3 regions of the Bradyrhizobium sp. AUGA SZCCT0160 genome follow, and region 2 is predicted to be linked to each of the others. Evidence: predicted binding sites of a transcription regulator. Region 2 holds the regulator's gene; each other region holds the start of a gene.

Region 1 (5,101 bases), on a different contig from region 2:
AATCCAGAACCGCAATCCCTCCGCGTCCTCGATCCGGAAATAATCCCGCGTCAGCGCCTCGCCATTCTGCTTCCACCATTCCATCGCGATGCGTTCGGGGCCTTCCACCCGCACCACCGCATGGGTGACGCGGCGCCAGGTGAATTGATGCGGCGGCCCGTCGGGCACCGACGCAAACGGCACGTTGATGGGCTCGGGCCTCTCGAACAGCCGCAGCGGCCGCAGCGGCGGCTCGGTCACGATCCGCTCGGGCCAGGCGGCCTGTGTCGCCGCGGCCAGATGGTGCTGCGCCGATACCGCCAGCACCGCTCTTTCAGGGATATGGGTGTCCTGCGGCAGGTGCACGACGACGCGCTTTCCTCCGATCCGCGCGGCGATGCGGTCGATCAGGGCGGCGAGTTCGTCATTGTCGTGGACATTGGCGTCGAGATCGCGCTGCTGCTGCACCACGATTTCGGTGCGGCTGGCGGAGAGGCGTATCAGGTCAAAGCCGAAACCGGGATCGAGCGGATCGTTCAAGGCGTCGAGCCGCTCGCGAAACAGCCGGTCGATCACCACAGGCTTCGTCACCGGACGTCCGGTATCGACCGTAATGTTGCGCACTGCGCCGTCGGTGCGGAAGAAACTCGCTTCCAGCCGCCGCGCGCCCTTGCCCTGCTTGTCCATCGCTGACACCAGCATGCCCGCGAGCGCCGACAAGTTCATCGCGATCACGGTGTCGGTGGCAACAGGCTCGGGAAAGCGTTTTTCGACGATGTAATCCGGCAAGGGTTTTCGCGGGCTGATCGGCGCATCGCCCTGCCCCAGCGCGTGTTCGAGCAAAGTCGTGAAGCCGGCGCCAAATCGCGCCGTGATCTCGTGGCGCCCGCGCGCGGCGACATCGCCGATGGTTTTCAGCCCGGCGCGGCGCAGGCCGCTGGTGATGGCGGCATCGGCGCCGAGCGCCGAGACCGGCAGCGGGCCGACGGCGTCAGCCTCCTCGCCATCGGCAATGATTTTCTCTGACGCATGGCGCGTCATCGTTCGCGCGCAGATCGAGGTGCCGGCAATAGCAGCGCTGACGACAAAACCCCTGCGGGTCAGCGCGCCGCACAGGGTCTGCAGCAGCGCGCGCTCGCCGCCGAACAGATGGGCGCAGCCGGTGATGTCGAGATAGAGCCCGTGCGGGGGATCGAGCGCCACCAGCGGCGTGAAGCGATCGCACCAGTCGGCGATATCGCCCAGCGTCCTGGCGTCCGCAACCGGATCGGCATCGAACACCGTCAATTCCGGACAGATCGCGCGGGCATTGGCAAGCGGCAGGCCGATCTCGAGGCCGGAACGCGCCGCAAGATCATCGAGCGCATAGATCTGCAGCGCGTTGTTTTGCTTGGCGACGACGACGTGAGGAGCACCGAAACTATCCGGTGGCTCAGTCGTGTTCCCTCCCCCCTTGCGGGGGAGGGTTAGGGAGAGGGGTGGCGGCGACGGCGGTGCTTGTGGCTTACCCCTCTCCCCTGCCCTCCCCCGCAAGGGGGGAGGGAGCGCACCAGTCGTGTTGCAAGAGTCGTGCTCACGCGCTGCGTCTGAAAACGCTTTGAACTGCCGCTTGATGCGGTCGATGGGCAGGCGTGGCAGCCACAGGCTGAGGATTCGCCGCCGGTTCGCTGAAAAGGCACTCATCACATTTCCATTCCATGATCCAACGCCCGACCGGGCCATGACGGTTACGAACGAGCTCGGCGTCGAACACCGGCGCGCCCCACGCATGCCAGGGAGCTGAGGGCGGCGAATGCGCCGCGCGCACGATCCACCTTGTCTCCGCGGTCGAGGGCTGCGGCACAGCAGCCAGCCGCAACAGCAATGCGGTGACGCCGGAGGCTTGCGCGGCCAATGTCAGTTTGCGGCTGGCGACGAGATCGAGCTGGCGCGGCTCGCCCCAGACTTCCAGCACCACGGCGCCGAGCGCATCGCAGGCCAGCGCGTCGGCGGCGGTCCGTAGCGCCGCGTCGGCATCGGCGGCGCGCACGGTGACCAGCAGCCGCGGATCAAGGCCGAGTTCGGCGAGCCCGCTCATCGACAGCGCGCCGGATTCAATTTCCGAAAAATCCGGCCGCACCCAGACCAGCGGCCGGCGCGATGTCAGCCGTCCCGCAAGGCCCGCGATAAATCCCGTCGCCGCCGCACCCTGATGTCCTTCGGCAAAGACTTCATGCACCGCGGCGCGGGCAAGGCCGCCGCACAGCGTCGCATCGGCCTCGGCATGGCCGAGTGCCACTTTATGAAGCGCGTGCGTATCCGCGCCCGCCTCGATGCGTTCGATGCGGCCGCGCAAACGCGCAAGCGTGTTTAGGCGTGCGCCGGTCATGCGCCGTTCCCTTAAAGAAATCGTGGCCATCGCTGGTTTTGAAATGAACCCGCTGCTGGCTCATTTGTTCATGATATGTTCTAATATAAAGCTAACAGGGCCCAAGGAGTCAATCGGGAATACTACCCAGGCGATTCATGAGTGGAATCAAAGGGATTCAATAATGGACGTGCAACGCAAGCTGGAAATCCTGGCTGATGCCGCCAAATACGACGCCTCCTGCGCCTCCAGCGGCACCGAGAAGCGGGATTCCAGCGACGGCAAGGGCCTCGGCTCGACCGCGCCTGGCATGGGCATCTGCCATTCCTATGCGCCGGACGGACGCTGCATCTCGCTGCTCAAAGTCCTGCTCACCAATGCCTGCAACTACGATTGCCTTTATTGCGTCAACCGCACCTCTTCGAACGTGCCGCGCGCGCGCTTCACCGTCGATGAAGTCGTGAAGCTGACGATCGACTTCTATCGACGCAATTACATCGAGGGCCTGTTTCTCTCCTCCGGCATCATCCGCAGTGCCGACTACACCATGGAGCAAGTGGTGTCCGTCGCGCGAAAACTGCGCGAGGAGCATCTCTTCCGCGGCTACATCCATCTGAAAACCATTCCGGAAGCCGATGATGCGCTGATCACCGAGGCCGGCAAATATGCCGACCGGCTCAGCATCAACATCGAAGTGCCCGAGGAAGCCAGCCTTGCCAAACTCGCGCCGGAAAAGGACGTGCGCGCGATCCGCCGCACCATGGGCCGGCTGCGGCTCAAGCTCGATGAGGCGCAAGAAAATAACAGCAGCAACGACAAGACCATAACAAAGGCAAAGCCGCCGCGCTTCGCGCCGGCCGGGCAGAGCACGCAGATGATCATCGGCGCGGATGCGGCCGACGACAAAACCATTCTCCATACCAGCGCCAATCTCTATGGCTCCTACAAACTCAAGCGCGTCTATTATTCCGCCTTCAGCCCGATCCCGGATGCCAGCCGCGCGTTGCCGCTGGCGGCTCCGCCGCTGGTCAGGGAGCACCGGCTTTATCAGGCCGACTGGTTGATGCGGTTCTATGGTTTCGACGTCGGCGAGATCGTTGATGAAAGCGCCGGCATGCTGCCGCTCGATATCGATCCGAAACTTGCCTGGGCATTGCGGCACCGCGAGCGCTTTCCGCTCGATGTAAACCGCGCCAGCCGCGAGGACCTGCTGCGGGTGCCCGGCTTCGGCCGCAAGGCCGTCGACCGCATCATCGCCACGCGCCGCGTCACTTCCATCCGTGCGGCCGATCTCGCCCGGCTGCACATCCCGAAGAACAAGGCGCTGCCATTCATCGTTCTCAGTGATCACCGCCCGCAGCCTCATCTGCTCGACGGAGCGAAGCTGGCGGAGCGCTTCAGGCCGAAGGCGACGCAATTGGGGTTTGGATTCTAAACACACCGTCATGGCCGGGCTTGTCCCGGCCATCCACGTCTTTTCCTCCGCACCAAGGGAAGACGTGGATGCCCGGGGACAAGCCCGGGCATGACGAAGGAGACAGGCGGCATTTATGCACACCATCACCCTCGAGCACGAAACCGATTTTGACGGCTGGCGCAAAGCAGCGCGAACACTGGTGCTGAATGACGTAAGCCCGGCCGACGTGACATGGCGTGTGCAAGGCGACGCGCCTGGATTGTTTGAATCGACCACCCCACTCCCCGACCCGCCAAATGCGACTTTCAACGTCCCGGCCAAATTCGTCGAGCTGGCGAAAGCCGCGATCCTTCATCGCAACAGCGAACGCTTTGCCATCCTCTATCGCCTGCTGTGGCGGCTGCGCGGCAACCACGACCTGCTTGTCGTCGCGACCGATCTGGATGTAGCACGCGTTAGCGCGATGGCGAAGGCCGTACATCGCGACGAGCACAAGATGCACGCCTTCGTCCGCTTCCGCGAAATCGGCCGCGAACAGAAATCGCATTTCGTCGCCTGGTTCGAGCCGGAGCATCATATCGTCGAACTGGCAGCGCCGTTCTTCGCCCGCCGCTTTGCCGACATGCCGTGGTCGATCCTGACGCCTGACGTCTGCGCGCATTGGGACGGCCATGCCGTCTCGATCACGCCGGGGGTAGCCAAGGCCGAGGCGCCGACCGAAGATCGGCTCGAGGAAACCTGGCGGCGTTACTACGCCAGCATCTTCAATCCCGCCCGGCTGAAGGTGAAGGCCATGCAGGCCGAAATGCCGAAGCGATATTGGCGGAACCTGCCGGAGGCCTCGTTGATTAAGCCTCTAATCGCAAATGCCGAACGTACCGCCAGCGCCATGATCGCGCATGCTGCGACCGAACCGCATAAATCGCAGAAGCGGCAGGAACCGCCGATGAAACGCAAACAGGCTGCCGACGACATCGAAACCCTGCGGGAAGAAGCCGCCGATTGCCGCGCCTGCCCGCTCTGGAAGGACGCCACACAAACCGTGTTCGGCGAAGGCCCACAAGCCGCCCAGGTCATGCTGGTCGGCGAACAGCCCGGCGACAAGGAAGATCTCGCGGGCAAGCCGTTCGTCGGCCCGGCCGGCCAGATGCTGGACCGGGCGCTGGATGAGGCCGGCATCGACCGTTCAAAGGTCTACGTCACCAATGCCGTGAAGCATTTCAAGTTTGTGCCGCGCGGAAAAATCCGCCTGCACCAGAAACCGAACACACCCGAGATCAAGGCTTGCCGGCAATGGTACGAACGCGAACGCGCCGCCATCAAACCGGCCTTGGTGGTGGCGATGGGCGCTACCGCGG
Region 2 (5,101 bases):
CGCTCACTGAGGGCGTCTCATGCGACGAGAGCGGCTGCGTGACGCAAGGCGCCGGTGGCGGGTTCGTGGCATTGGCGCTGCGGCCGGAAGCGCTGGCGGACGATTGCGAACGCGCGGCGCTGGTGGTGACCGCAAGGCAGGCGCCTGCGGCGTGCGGCGCTTCTGTGATCGATGCGGAGCGTCTGCGGCGGCAGGGCGCCATGGTGCTACGGCGAAGCGTCGGCGGATTTACCATCGATGCCGTCAAGCCTAGGGGCGTCGATCGCCCATGGTCGCAGGCGATCGCGGGCGAAGGTGACGCGGAGACAACCATCCTCGCGCCACGCCGTGCGGCGCCACGTGCGGTCGATGCGACCCCGTCGGAAGCGGACCTGCAGGCCGAGGAATAAGGATTCACGTTCCCCGGCGGGGCGCGACCGGCGGCGCGGAATTCAACCGGTGGAAAGCGGTGTCGTCGTCGTAGTGTCCGCCTTCGTTGCCGCGCGCTCGGGAATCGGATGCACCACCGGCAATTGCAGCACGGTGACGCGCTGACCCTCGCAAAGCTGCGTCACCAGCACATGGCTCCCGTCCGGAAACTCGATCGCGTCGTGATGACGTTCCTTGATGTGCGGATCAATGGTGTTGAACTTGCCGACGCGAAAACCGATCGTCCGCGTCCAGATCCAGCGATTGTCGTATTTGACGTCTTGCGCGAAGGCCAGTTCGGTCCCGGGCAGCATGCAGACCGCGACTGCAGGGTCGCGTTCGCTGGCAAAGCCGCGGGTCGAGGTGCCGCGGAAGGTGGTCGATATCAATGTCTCGCCGACCTCAGCAGGACGCGTTGCCATCGCGTGCAAACTATAGTCACACATCGGATCGCTCCCTCGTAAGAGATAGAGACCCGTGCCTCCCTCGAGGCGCTGGCCTCTATCAGAGTGGACTTGAGCAAAGTCTATTCCTGTTCTGGACATTTGTGCGACGGAAAGGCCGGCGCAACCGATCACAAACGCGCTACGGCGGCTGCGGATTTTCAGGCATCGGCGGCAGCGGAAGTTCGAAGGCGCCGAGATGGAATTGCTCCCGTCCGTCGTCGGCAATCCCGGGTAGCGCGACCAGCGTGAACGCGGCCTCCGGAAATTGCTGCCAGATCGCGAGATCTTCCGCCGTCACTGTCAGCCAGCCGAACCGGAGCATGTAGCGGCCCGGCTCGGTCACTAGGCCCGCCCGCTGCCAGGTGATCTTGGTGATCATATTGCTGACCACGTCGCGTCCCCCCGTTCGCACGCTTTCGAGCGCGCCTCAAACCAAACAGCGCGCTCACGCCGCCAGTTTTTGCTGCGTTCTGGGCAATTGTGGGACGTATGCAAGCGCACCGCGACGGTTAAGGCTGTCCCAACTTGCAGGCAACGAAAAGCCCCGGTCGATGGCCGGGGCTTTTTTGCGGTGCCGAACGCGGCTTGCATCTGGCGCGGGCCGCGCTCAGTACTTCCGGTACAGCCCGATCAGCTTGCCCTGAATCCGGACCCGGTTCGGAGGCAGGATGCGGACTTCATAGGAGGTGTTGGCGGGCTCCAGCGCGATCGAGGCGCCGCGGCGGCGGAAGCGTTTCAGGGTGGCTTCCTCCTCGTCGATCAGCGCCACCACGATATCGCCGGTGTCGGCGGTCTCGTTGCGCTGGATCAGCGCCATGTCGCCGTCGAGAATGCCGGCGTCCACCATGGAATCGCCGCGGACTTCGAGCGCGTAATGTTCGCCGGAGCCGAGCATGTCCGGCGGTACGCTGATGGTGTGGCTGCGGGTCTGCAGCGCCTCGATCGGCGTGCCGGCGGCGATCCGGCCCATGACGGGAACGGCGACCGGACGGTTGCCATCGTCCTCGGCGGGCGCGCTGGCGGCGCGGACCTTGCCGAGCGTGCCTTCGATGACGCTCGGGGTGAAGCCGCGGCGGCCGTTGCCGTTACCGGCGCCCGCAAGCTCGGGCAGCTTGATGACTTCGATGGCGCGGGCACGGTTGGGCAGGCGGCGGATGAAGCCGCGCTCTTCCAGGGCGGTGATGAGGCGGTGGATGCCGGATTTGGAGCGGAGGTCGAGCGCATCCTTCATTTCGTCGAAGGAGGGCGGCACGCCGGCTTCCTTGAGCCGTTCGTTGATGAAACGCAGAAGTTCATACTGTTTGCGCGTAAGCATCTCGAGCAATCCCCCGGTTGGCGCGTCGTAATTCGTGGTCGTTCAGCTTGCAGAGGCCGCGGTCTCAAATTCGGAAGTCCAAAACTCCCATTTGTAGACACTAGCTCTCGAAACAAATCATGAACGGACACTATATGTTCGATACATGTTCCGCAACCACTTAATTTCAGGTGAACGCGCGCCGAGTTCACTCGAACAGGCCGCCCGGACGCGTCATTCCGGCAGGCGCAGGAACTCGCATGGCGTGCCTTCAGGCACCGCCGGCGCAAACGGCGGACGTATCAAAAGCGCCCGTGCCGCAGCGAGATTCCCAAGCAGCGACGAATCCTGGTGGCTCACCGGCACCGCGATCAACGCGCCGTCTTCGCGCTGCTCAAGCCGTGCGCGAAGATAGTCTTCGCGCTGGTCGTTGGCGGGAAGATCGCGGCCGAGCAGGGCGGTCTCACGCGCGTGATGGATGGTTTTTCGGCCCGACAGCGCGCGAATCAGCGGCACCAGAAACAGGAAACCGCAGACATAGGACGAGACCGGATTGCCGGGCAGGCCGATCACCCGCATCGCCCCGAGGCGCCCGTGCATCATCGGCTTGCCCGGCCGCATCGCGATGCGCCAGAACGCCATCGCGACGCCCTCGGCCTCCAGCGAGCGCTTGACGAGGTCGTGGTCGCCGACCGAGGCGCCGCCCATCGTGATCAGGATGTCGGCGCCCGATGCGCGGGCGCGGCGGATGCCGTCGGTGGTCGCCTCGACCGTGTCGGCGGCGATGCCGAAATCGATGGTCTCGGCGCCCTCGGCCCGCGCCAGCGCGCGCAGCGCGTAGCCGTTGGAGTAGACGATCTGGCCGGGGCCCGGGATCGAGCCCGGCATCACCAGCTCGTCGCCGGTGGCGAGCACCGCCACCTTGGGGCGGCTGATCACGGCAAGTTCCGGATAGTTCATGCCGGCAGCGAGCGACAGATCGCGTTCGGTGAGGCGGCTTCCTTTGGTGAGCAGCACATCGCCCTCGCGGAAATCGGCGCCGGCGGCGCGGATATGCCGTCCCGGTCTTGCAACTTCCGTGATCGTGATGTGGTCGCCGCTGGCGGCCGTGTCTTCCTGGATGATGACGGCGTCGGCGCCATCAGGGATCACCCCGCCGGTAAAAATCCTGACCGCTTCGCCCGGGCCCACCTTGCGTTCGAACGGGCGGCCCGCCGCGACTTCGCCGATCACCTTCAGCCGCGCGGAGAGGTCGGCGGCATCGGCCGATCGCACCGCATAGCCGTCCATCGCCGACATCGCCCGCGGCGGCTGCGTGCGCTTTGCGGCAAGGTCGCGCGCGAGGACGCGATGCCAGGCGGTGTCGAGTGCGGCCATTTCTTCCGCCAGGGGATCGGCGCCCGCAAGGATCGCGGTCAGTGCATCAACGACCGGCATCAGGGCCACGGCAACACCCTCTCAAATTCCCAGCGCGGCAAGCGCCTTTGCGACATCATCCGGCCCTGTCACATGCACCGCGGCCAGGCCGCGGGCCCGCGCGCCGTCGATATTTGCTGCGGAATCGTCGAAGAACACGATGCGGGAGGCGGGAACACCGATCGCCTTGACGACATGATCATAGGCCGCCGCATCGGGCTTTCGAAGCCCGATCGTCGATGACAGGTAGATTTCGCGGAAATGGCCGAGCAGGCCGGCATAGGCCTGGCTGAAATGCACGACATGCGCGTTATTGGTGTTGGAGAAGGCATAAAGCGGCAGCCGTTGTCCGGCGCGCGCCAGCGATGCTGATATATCGGGCATTTCGCCGGCGAAGATCGCGTTCCAGCCTTCCAGGAACTCGGCGTCCGTTATTCCGATGCCCAACGAGACTCGCAGGCCTGCGAAGAATTCGGCATCGCTGATCTCGCCCCGCTCGTGACGATGCCAGGCGTCATTGGGTGAGAATCGCTCGACCAGCTGTGCGGGCTCGCAGCCGGCATGGCCGGCCCAAGTGGCGACCACCTTGCCGAAGTCGATATCGAGGACGACGCGTCCGAGATCGAACAGCAGCGCGTCGGCGGAGTTGGGGAGAAGCGGGGCGTTCATGCCAGACGTTTACAAAACTGGACAGCTCTGGGCAACGACTTGGCTGCAGCCAACGAAATGCGCGTTTTCGCGAGCAATTCCCGCCCAATCCAGCATTTAGGCCGGCGCGGGAGCTGTGCTATTCGTTTGGCAGGAAAGTCCGGGGAGTGATCGCATGAAAATGATTGGCATCGTGGCTGTGATGGTCTTGCTGGCCGGGCCGGCGTTGGCCCAGCAGGCACCCGTTCAAAGATACGGGGAGGAGGATAAGGAAAAGACGCGATCGGATATCGCGGCGGAGAAGGAGGCCGAGCGGGCTTACAAGCGGTCGCTGGGCAATATTCCGGAGCAAAAGAGCACCGATCCCTGGGGAACCGTGCGCAGCGACAATGCCGCCCCGAAAGCCGCCGCCAAGGCGCCCGCGAAACCAAAGGCGGCCAAAACGGATAGCAAGGCCGAGACCACCGCAAAACAATAACAGGCATCCGCCGGCAGCTTGCCGGGGCTGTGAGACCGGTAGCCCGCATGAGCGCCAGCGACATGCGGGTATCGGAGGAAATGCTGGAGTCCCGGATGTCGCGGAGCCTGTCATCGGGCGCGCGTTTGCGCGACCCGTTGGCTCATCCGGACTACGCAACCCCCGGCTACACAACTAATCGAAGGCGACACCGATCCGGTATTCCTTGCGCCAAACAATGTGGCACGGCAGCTTCAGGCCATCTTCCGGCACAATCAATGTGAAGCTTTGAGGCACCCGGACGATATCGAATATCTCAAGCGCTGCTCCCGTAGCGGAGATATCGCGGATCATGCATCTGATCTTGTCGCCGCCGTGATCAATCTTCGCGGGCTTGGCGACACGGAAGCGAGGCGCAATTCGAGTTTCGAC
Region 3 (5,101 bases), on a different contig from region 2:
CGGGTCGGTACGCCTGCGTTGAAGACCTTGCTGCGGCGGCCAACATCAATCCAAAAGTGGTTCGGCAAGGCCTGCGATTAGCGTTCCTGCCGCCAGAATTGACCATGAGCGTCCTGAATGGCGAGGCCACAATGGCTCTAAAGGACATTCCCAAAACGCTGCCGTTACCTTGGGCCGTACAGCGGGAGGTGATCGGCTGAATTCGTCGATCGAATGCTATGGAAACGGCTCTAGCCAACTACTCGTCCAGCAACTCAAGGAAGTCGCTTATTCGTTCGAATGGCTTCGCATTGCGATTACCGATATAGACCACGCGATCGCCTTCGCGCTGCAGCGACTTCGCTCTCGACTTGCGAAGCCGACCGGGGAGAAACGTCGCCGCAACAGCCTCGGGGCCGACGTCGAGCCTCATAATGCCGCGCCGCTTGCAATCGAGCCTGAGCCTCGCCGCCGCGAAAAACTCGCGCGCGGCCGGCGGCAGCCTGCCGAAACGACGTGCGGTTTCGTCCTCCAAATCGTCGAGATCATCCTCGGTGCGGCATCTGGCAATACGGCCGTAGATTTCCAGGCGAACAGCGTCCGACTGTACGTAGCCCGTGGGCAGCATATCGGCGATCGGCAGGTTCAGATCAGGCACCCACAGTTCGGCGCCACCGTCGGCGCCCTTCTCCGACGCCCGCTTGAGAAGATGGCTATAGAGCATTGGCCCGAATACCTGCAGATGGCCAGACTGCTGTTCGGAGAAGAGGTCTCCGGCGCCCCGCAGATCCAGATCACGCTCGCTAATGGCAAAGCCGGCGCCGGGCTTGCTGAACTGCTCCAGTACGGCCAAACGCTTCTCGGATTGTTCGGAGTTCGACTCGTTTAACAAATACGCGAAAGCACGCGTGCCGCCCCGTCCGACGCGGCCTCTTAGCTGATGAAGCTGCGACAGACCAAACTTCTCCGGCCAGCAGATGACGATGGTGTTCGCCCGGGGGATGTCGAGACCGCTCTCCACGATATTGGTCGCGAGGAGCACGTCCGCTTCACCTTCGACGAAGCTCATCATTCGATCGTCGATATCCTCGGCAGGCAAGCGGCCATGGAGACATACGACGCGAAGGTCTGGAGCCGTCAACTTCACCCTTGCCAGCATCGGCTCCAGATCCTGGATACGGGGGCAAATCAGAAAACTCTGCCCGTGGCGTCTCTGCTCACGCAGCAAAGCCGCGGCGATCGCGGCGTCCGACAGCGGAGCAACCCTGGTGACGATAGGCAGCCGGTGAACCGGCGGCGTCGCAATAATGCTCAGGTCCCGGAATCCTGCAAGACCCGCCGCCAGCGTACGCGGTATCGGCGTGGCGCTCATCCAAAGGGCATGAACGCCCTTCGCAAGGCCTGAAAGTTTCGCCTTCTCCGCCGCACCAAAATGCTGCTCCTCGTCGATGATGACGAGGCCGAGGTCGGCAAATTTCACGTCGGTCGAGGCGAGAGCCTGTGTGCCGACAACGACTTTCAGTTTGCCGCGGCGGAGTTTTTCCTTCGTATCTCGTATCTCCGCTGCCGTTGCTGCCCGCGACAAATTTGCCACTTCTATCCCGAGCGGACCGAACCGCTTGCGAAACGTCTCGACATGCTGTCTGGCGAGGACCGTGGTCGGAACCGCGACAGCGACCTGTTTTCCCGAGAGCGACACAGCCGCCGCCGCCCGCAAGGCGACCTCGGTCTTGCCAAAGCCGACGTCACCGCAGACCACCCGGTCCATCGGGTGACCGGCCGCCAGATCGTCCAGCACGTCCCGGATCGCCTTGGCCTGATCAGGTGTCGTGAACCAGGGAAAGCGCGCGACGAATCTTTCATAGGCCGCCCCTGGAGCGACCAGCTTGGGAGCACGCCGGCGCCGTCGTTGGGCGATATGTTTCGCAAGCTGCTTGGCCGCTGCTTCGATTTCCTGCTCGGCCTCGCCACGCCTGTTCCACCACGTGCTGCCATCGGCCTTGTCTAACGTGAGCTTACCGGGCTCTACAGCGTAGGGCCAAATCAAGGCGAGATCGGCAGGCGGAACAAGCGCAGCATCATCCCCGGCGAATTCGAGCCTGATCATCTCGCGGTTTGTACCGTTCCCCATGTCGATGGTCTGCAAACGATCAAGCAAAGCCAGGCCACGCTGGAGATGAACGACGGCCGCGCCGCGCTCGGGAATATCCGGGTGATTGAAGGCAACTGTCCAGGCTTTGGCCATCGGTTGCGGATGATGGGCACGGCTACCGAGCACGTCAGACGCGGTCACAACCAAGGTCTGCTTTTTCCCGGGAGCGAAAAAGCCCGCGTCGAAGTCGGCCAACAGCGCGCCCTCGCGTCTTCTTGCCTCCACCGCCTCGTCCCAGTTGGCGAAACGCTCCGCCCTGACCCCACTCATGCGCTCCATCGCGCGCAGATCGTCTTCGACCGCGGCGACGAAGAGCAAACGAGATCCGGCGCGTTCCGCACGGGCCACGAACGCGCGAAGCGCTTTCCTCGGTGCCGCGACCTTTGAGAAGTCGGGCGTGGCCACAAACGCCGCCTTGGCAGGAAGCACACTCGTGCGCTTCTTCAGCTTCTTCCAGTCCCCTCGCCCCAGATATTCGCGTTCCGAATCCCTGCGGCCGGCCGCCTCCTCGATCGTACTCAGCCAGCTGTCAGCGTGGGCCGGAACTTTTGCATCCGCGAACCATCGTGCCCGATCGCAATAGTCCAGGAAGGTAGCCCGCTGCGCCCGGTTGCCGCCCAGCGCGAGGCGTTCCGACATCGGATCGACAATCAGTTCCTTGAGATCGGATATGACGTCATGCTCATTCGGGTCGACGGCAACAATTCTGCGGATCGAACCGCCGGAATGCTCGATCCGGTACGGCCCGAGAGCACCGGCCGGGAAGATCTCGAATGTCGCGCCGTGAAAGAGCGCGGCGCCCGGATATTCAGCCTCTTCGTCGAGATCGTAGCCCAATTTCTCAATGCGTGCCTCGAGGTCCTGCTCGGCATATGACGCTAGCACCTTAAGGCTTAGGCTGATGCGCGACCAGCTCGCCGGCAAAGGCAGCCGCTCCATGATCGCCTCTGCCGTCGAGACGAGCAGAATCGGCTTCTTTCTTCTGGCAAGACGGCGCAAGACCGAACACCGCCTGCCAGCGATCTCGCGCGATGGCTCCAGCCCATCGAAGGGCAACGTATTCAATCTGGGGAATACGAGAACATCGAGCGATGGATCGAGTGCATGGACGATGCCGCCGAGCCGCTCGGCCCTGTTCTCGTCTTCAGCGAGAAACACCAACCCATCACGACCGGACTTTTTCCACTGCTCGCGAAGATGGAGCGCCAACATGCCGAGGGGCGAGGACGTCGCGATGGCGGAACCCGCGGATTGTCCGCCAGTCCTGGCCGCGCTTTTCCTGGTCACGCCGCGGGAGCTGACCTTCCTGCTTTTCTTCACGAAGCTTCCATCGTCATTCGACAACTCAGGTGCCGCAAATCGCCGGAAAATACAAGTTATCCACTTTGTACGCTTCCCTGGACGGCGACGCTCATCGCGCAGCAGCGGGAAAATAAGACGAGCGCTAGAAGATACTGAATTGGCATTCGAGACACAAAAGTTTCGTTCCATTTGTTTTTGACTATGACGGAACTCTGAGCAGCTCAAATGACAACGATCGGCTACCCTCACCGAAAATCGTAGAAAATCTAATACGGCTTCTAGAGGGGGCGTGGTCGTCGGCGTAGCCTCCGGCCGAGGCGGTTCGATGGCTGATCATCTGACAAAAGTCTCCGACCAATCACATTGGCCGAAGATTCGACTTGGACTTTACAACGGCGGATGGATTGGCAAGCTCGGCGAACTGCCTCCGCAAACCGCGCGGTTAAGTGAGTTCCTAATTCACGCAAAAAGAATAATTACCAATCTTCAATCATACGGCGTACCTATCGCGGTAATAAAGGCGACTCCACCCTCCCAAATCAGCATCCGATTTGAGGCTGGCGTGAACACTGAAAGTATGTGGTTCGTAATAGTTGACGCTTTCAAGCAAGCCGGATTGGAGACTAGTACGATTGCGCGAAGCAAGCACTCCATCGACGTGCTTTCACGAGGAGTGATTAAGTCCCATCGCTTGCTTTGAGATGAAGGTCGAATCCGCGCAGCATCGGTCTAGTGTAGCAATCCCCTACGCTGAGCCAAAGAGGTACGAGGCTTCAGGTCAGAACATGCTTGCCCGTAATCTCATCGCTAATACTTACAGGTGACGCATATCTCGACTCCTCGGCCCGAGTGCCACTGCCGTAAGCTAAGGTAGGTGACCTGTCAGTCCCATAGTTTGATCTCTGAGGCTTGTCGACGCGATGAGACCTCTCTGGGGAGAAAAATGTAGGACGGCGGCCGTAAGTAGGCTGACTTTGGTCGGCAGGCGGAACGAGAGGGATCGAATCCTCCAGATCGTCGCGCGGCAGTCCGAGAGCCAGAGATTCCTGATTGTGAATAGTTTAAGCCGATGATCTGGCCGAAACAAAGTATCAGGATCGCGCAGCAGTCTGGGTGAAGGATTGCCGATTCCGTCGCGCCGCGATCGGAGATCGAGCCGACACGGACTGCCAAGGTCGGGCGGCAGTCCTGATCGAACCCGTCTCTGCCGATAGTCTCCGTAAGACGGGAATTTTCGCGGGAGAGGCCGGAGACTTTCGCGACTCCGCCCCCGAAACTCAGATATCCGGAGTCCGGAGACAAAGTCGAATGCCGGAAAAGTCGGGATTTCCGGCCCATTCTCGGGTCTTTAGGGAAGTCTCTTAAGGGGCCGGAATGCGTGGCTGGCGACGCAGTGTTGATCGCACCCGTCTCCGGGCAAATTCCCTGCAAACAGGGAATTTTACAGGGAATTTGGCGATTCTGGCGGCTCGGAGACCCAGCCGCTGGCCAGAAAACGCTGCAGCACAGCGTCTTTCGGGCCAATTCCCTGCGCAACTAACAGGGAATTTTATTTGGCGAACAGGTATCGTCGCGAACATAACAGGGAAACCGTAGGACGCCCGCGCGGCGACCGAACATTGCGGGCTCGAATGAACTGGCTGCCGCTAACCTGTATCTAGTGACCAT

What was found. Region 2 encodes LexA, which represses DNA repair genes until DNA is damaged. Its sites were predicted from a motif close to TGTTCNNNNTGTGTTCNG; they were not measured.
Region 1: a site for LexA is predicted at 2,413-2,430, ahead of JQ558_RS22700 (putative DNA modification/repair radical SAM protein). Genes of this name have one in related genera too.
Region 3: a site for LexA is predicted at 3,615-3,632, ahead of JQ558_RS32960 (helicase-related protein). Genes of this name have one in related genera too.

What each region holds. Positions count from the first base shown of each region.
Region 1 is NZ_JAFCMD010000014.1:209,367-214,467, reverse strand. It holds gene JQ558_RS22710 (Y-family DNA polymerase) at 1-1,662, opposite strand, end outside; gene JQ558_RS22705 (ImuA family protein) at 1,553-2,347, opposite strand; gene JQ558_RS22700 (putative DNA modification/repair radical SAM protein) at 2,511-3,761, shown strand; gene JQ558_RS22695 (UdgX family uracil-DNA binding protein) at 3,877-5,101, shown strand, end outside.
Region 2 is NZ_JAFCMD010000006.1:1,590-6,690, reverse strand. It holds gene JQ558_RS11780 (ComEC/Rec2 family competence protein) at 1-389, shown strand, start outside; gene JQ558_RS11775 (hypothetical protein) at 432-854, opposite strand; gene JQ558_RS11770 (hypothetical protein) at 994-1,233, opposite strand; gene lexA (transcriptional repressor LexA) at 1,462-2,169, opposite strand; gene glp (gephyrin-like molybdotransferase Glp) at 2,383-3,594, opposite strand; gene JQ558_RS11755 (HAD family phosphatase) at 3,607-4,233, opposite strand; gene JQ558_RS11750 (hypothetical protein) at 4,394-4,690, shown strand; gene JQ558_RS11745 (PilZ domain-containing protein) at 4,865-5,101, opposite strand, start outside.
Region 3 is NZ_JAFCMD010000029.1:14,075-19,175, reverse strand. It holds gene JQ558_RS32965 (hypothetical protein) at 1-200, shown strand, start outside; gene JQ558_RS32960 (helicase-related protein) at 239-3,343, opposite strand.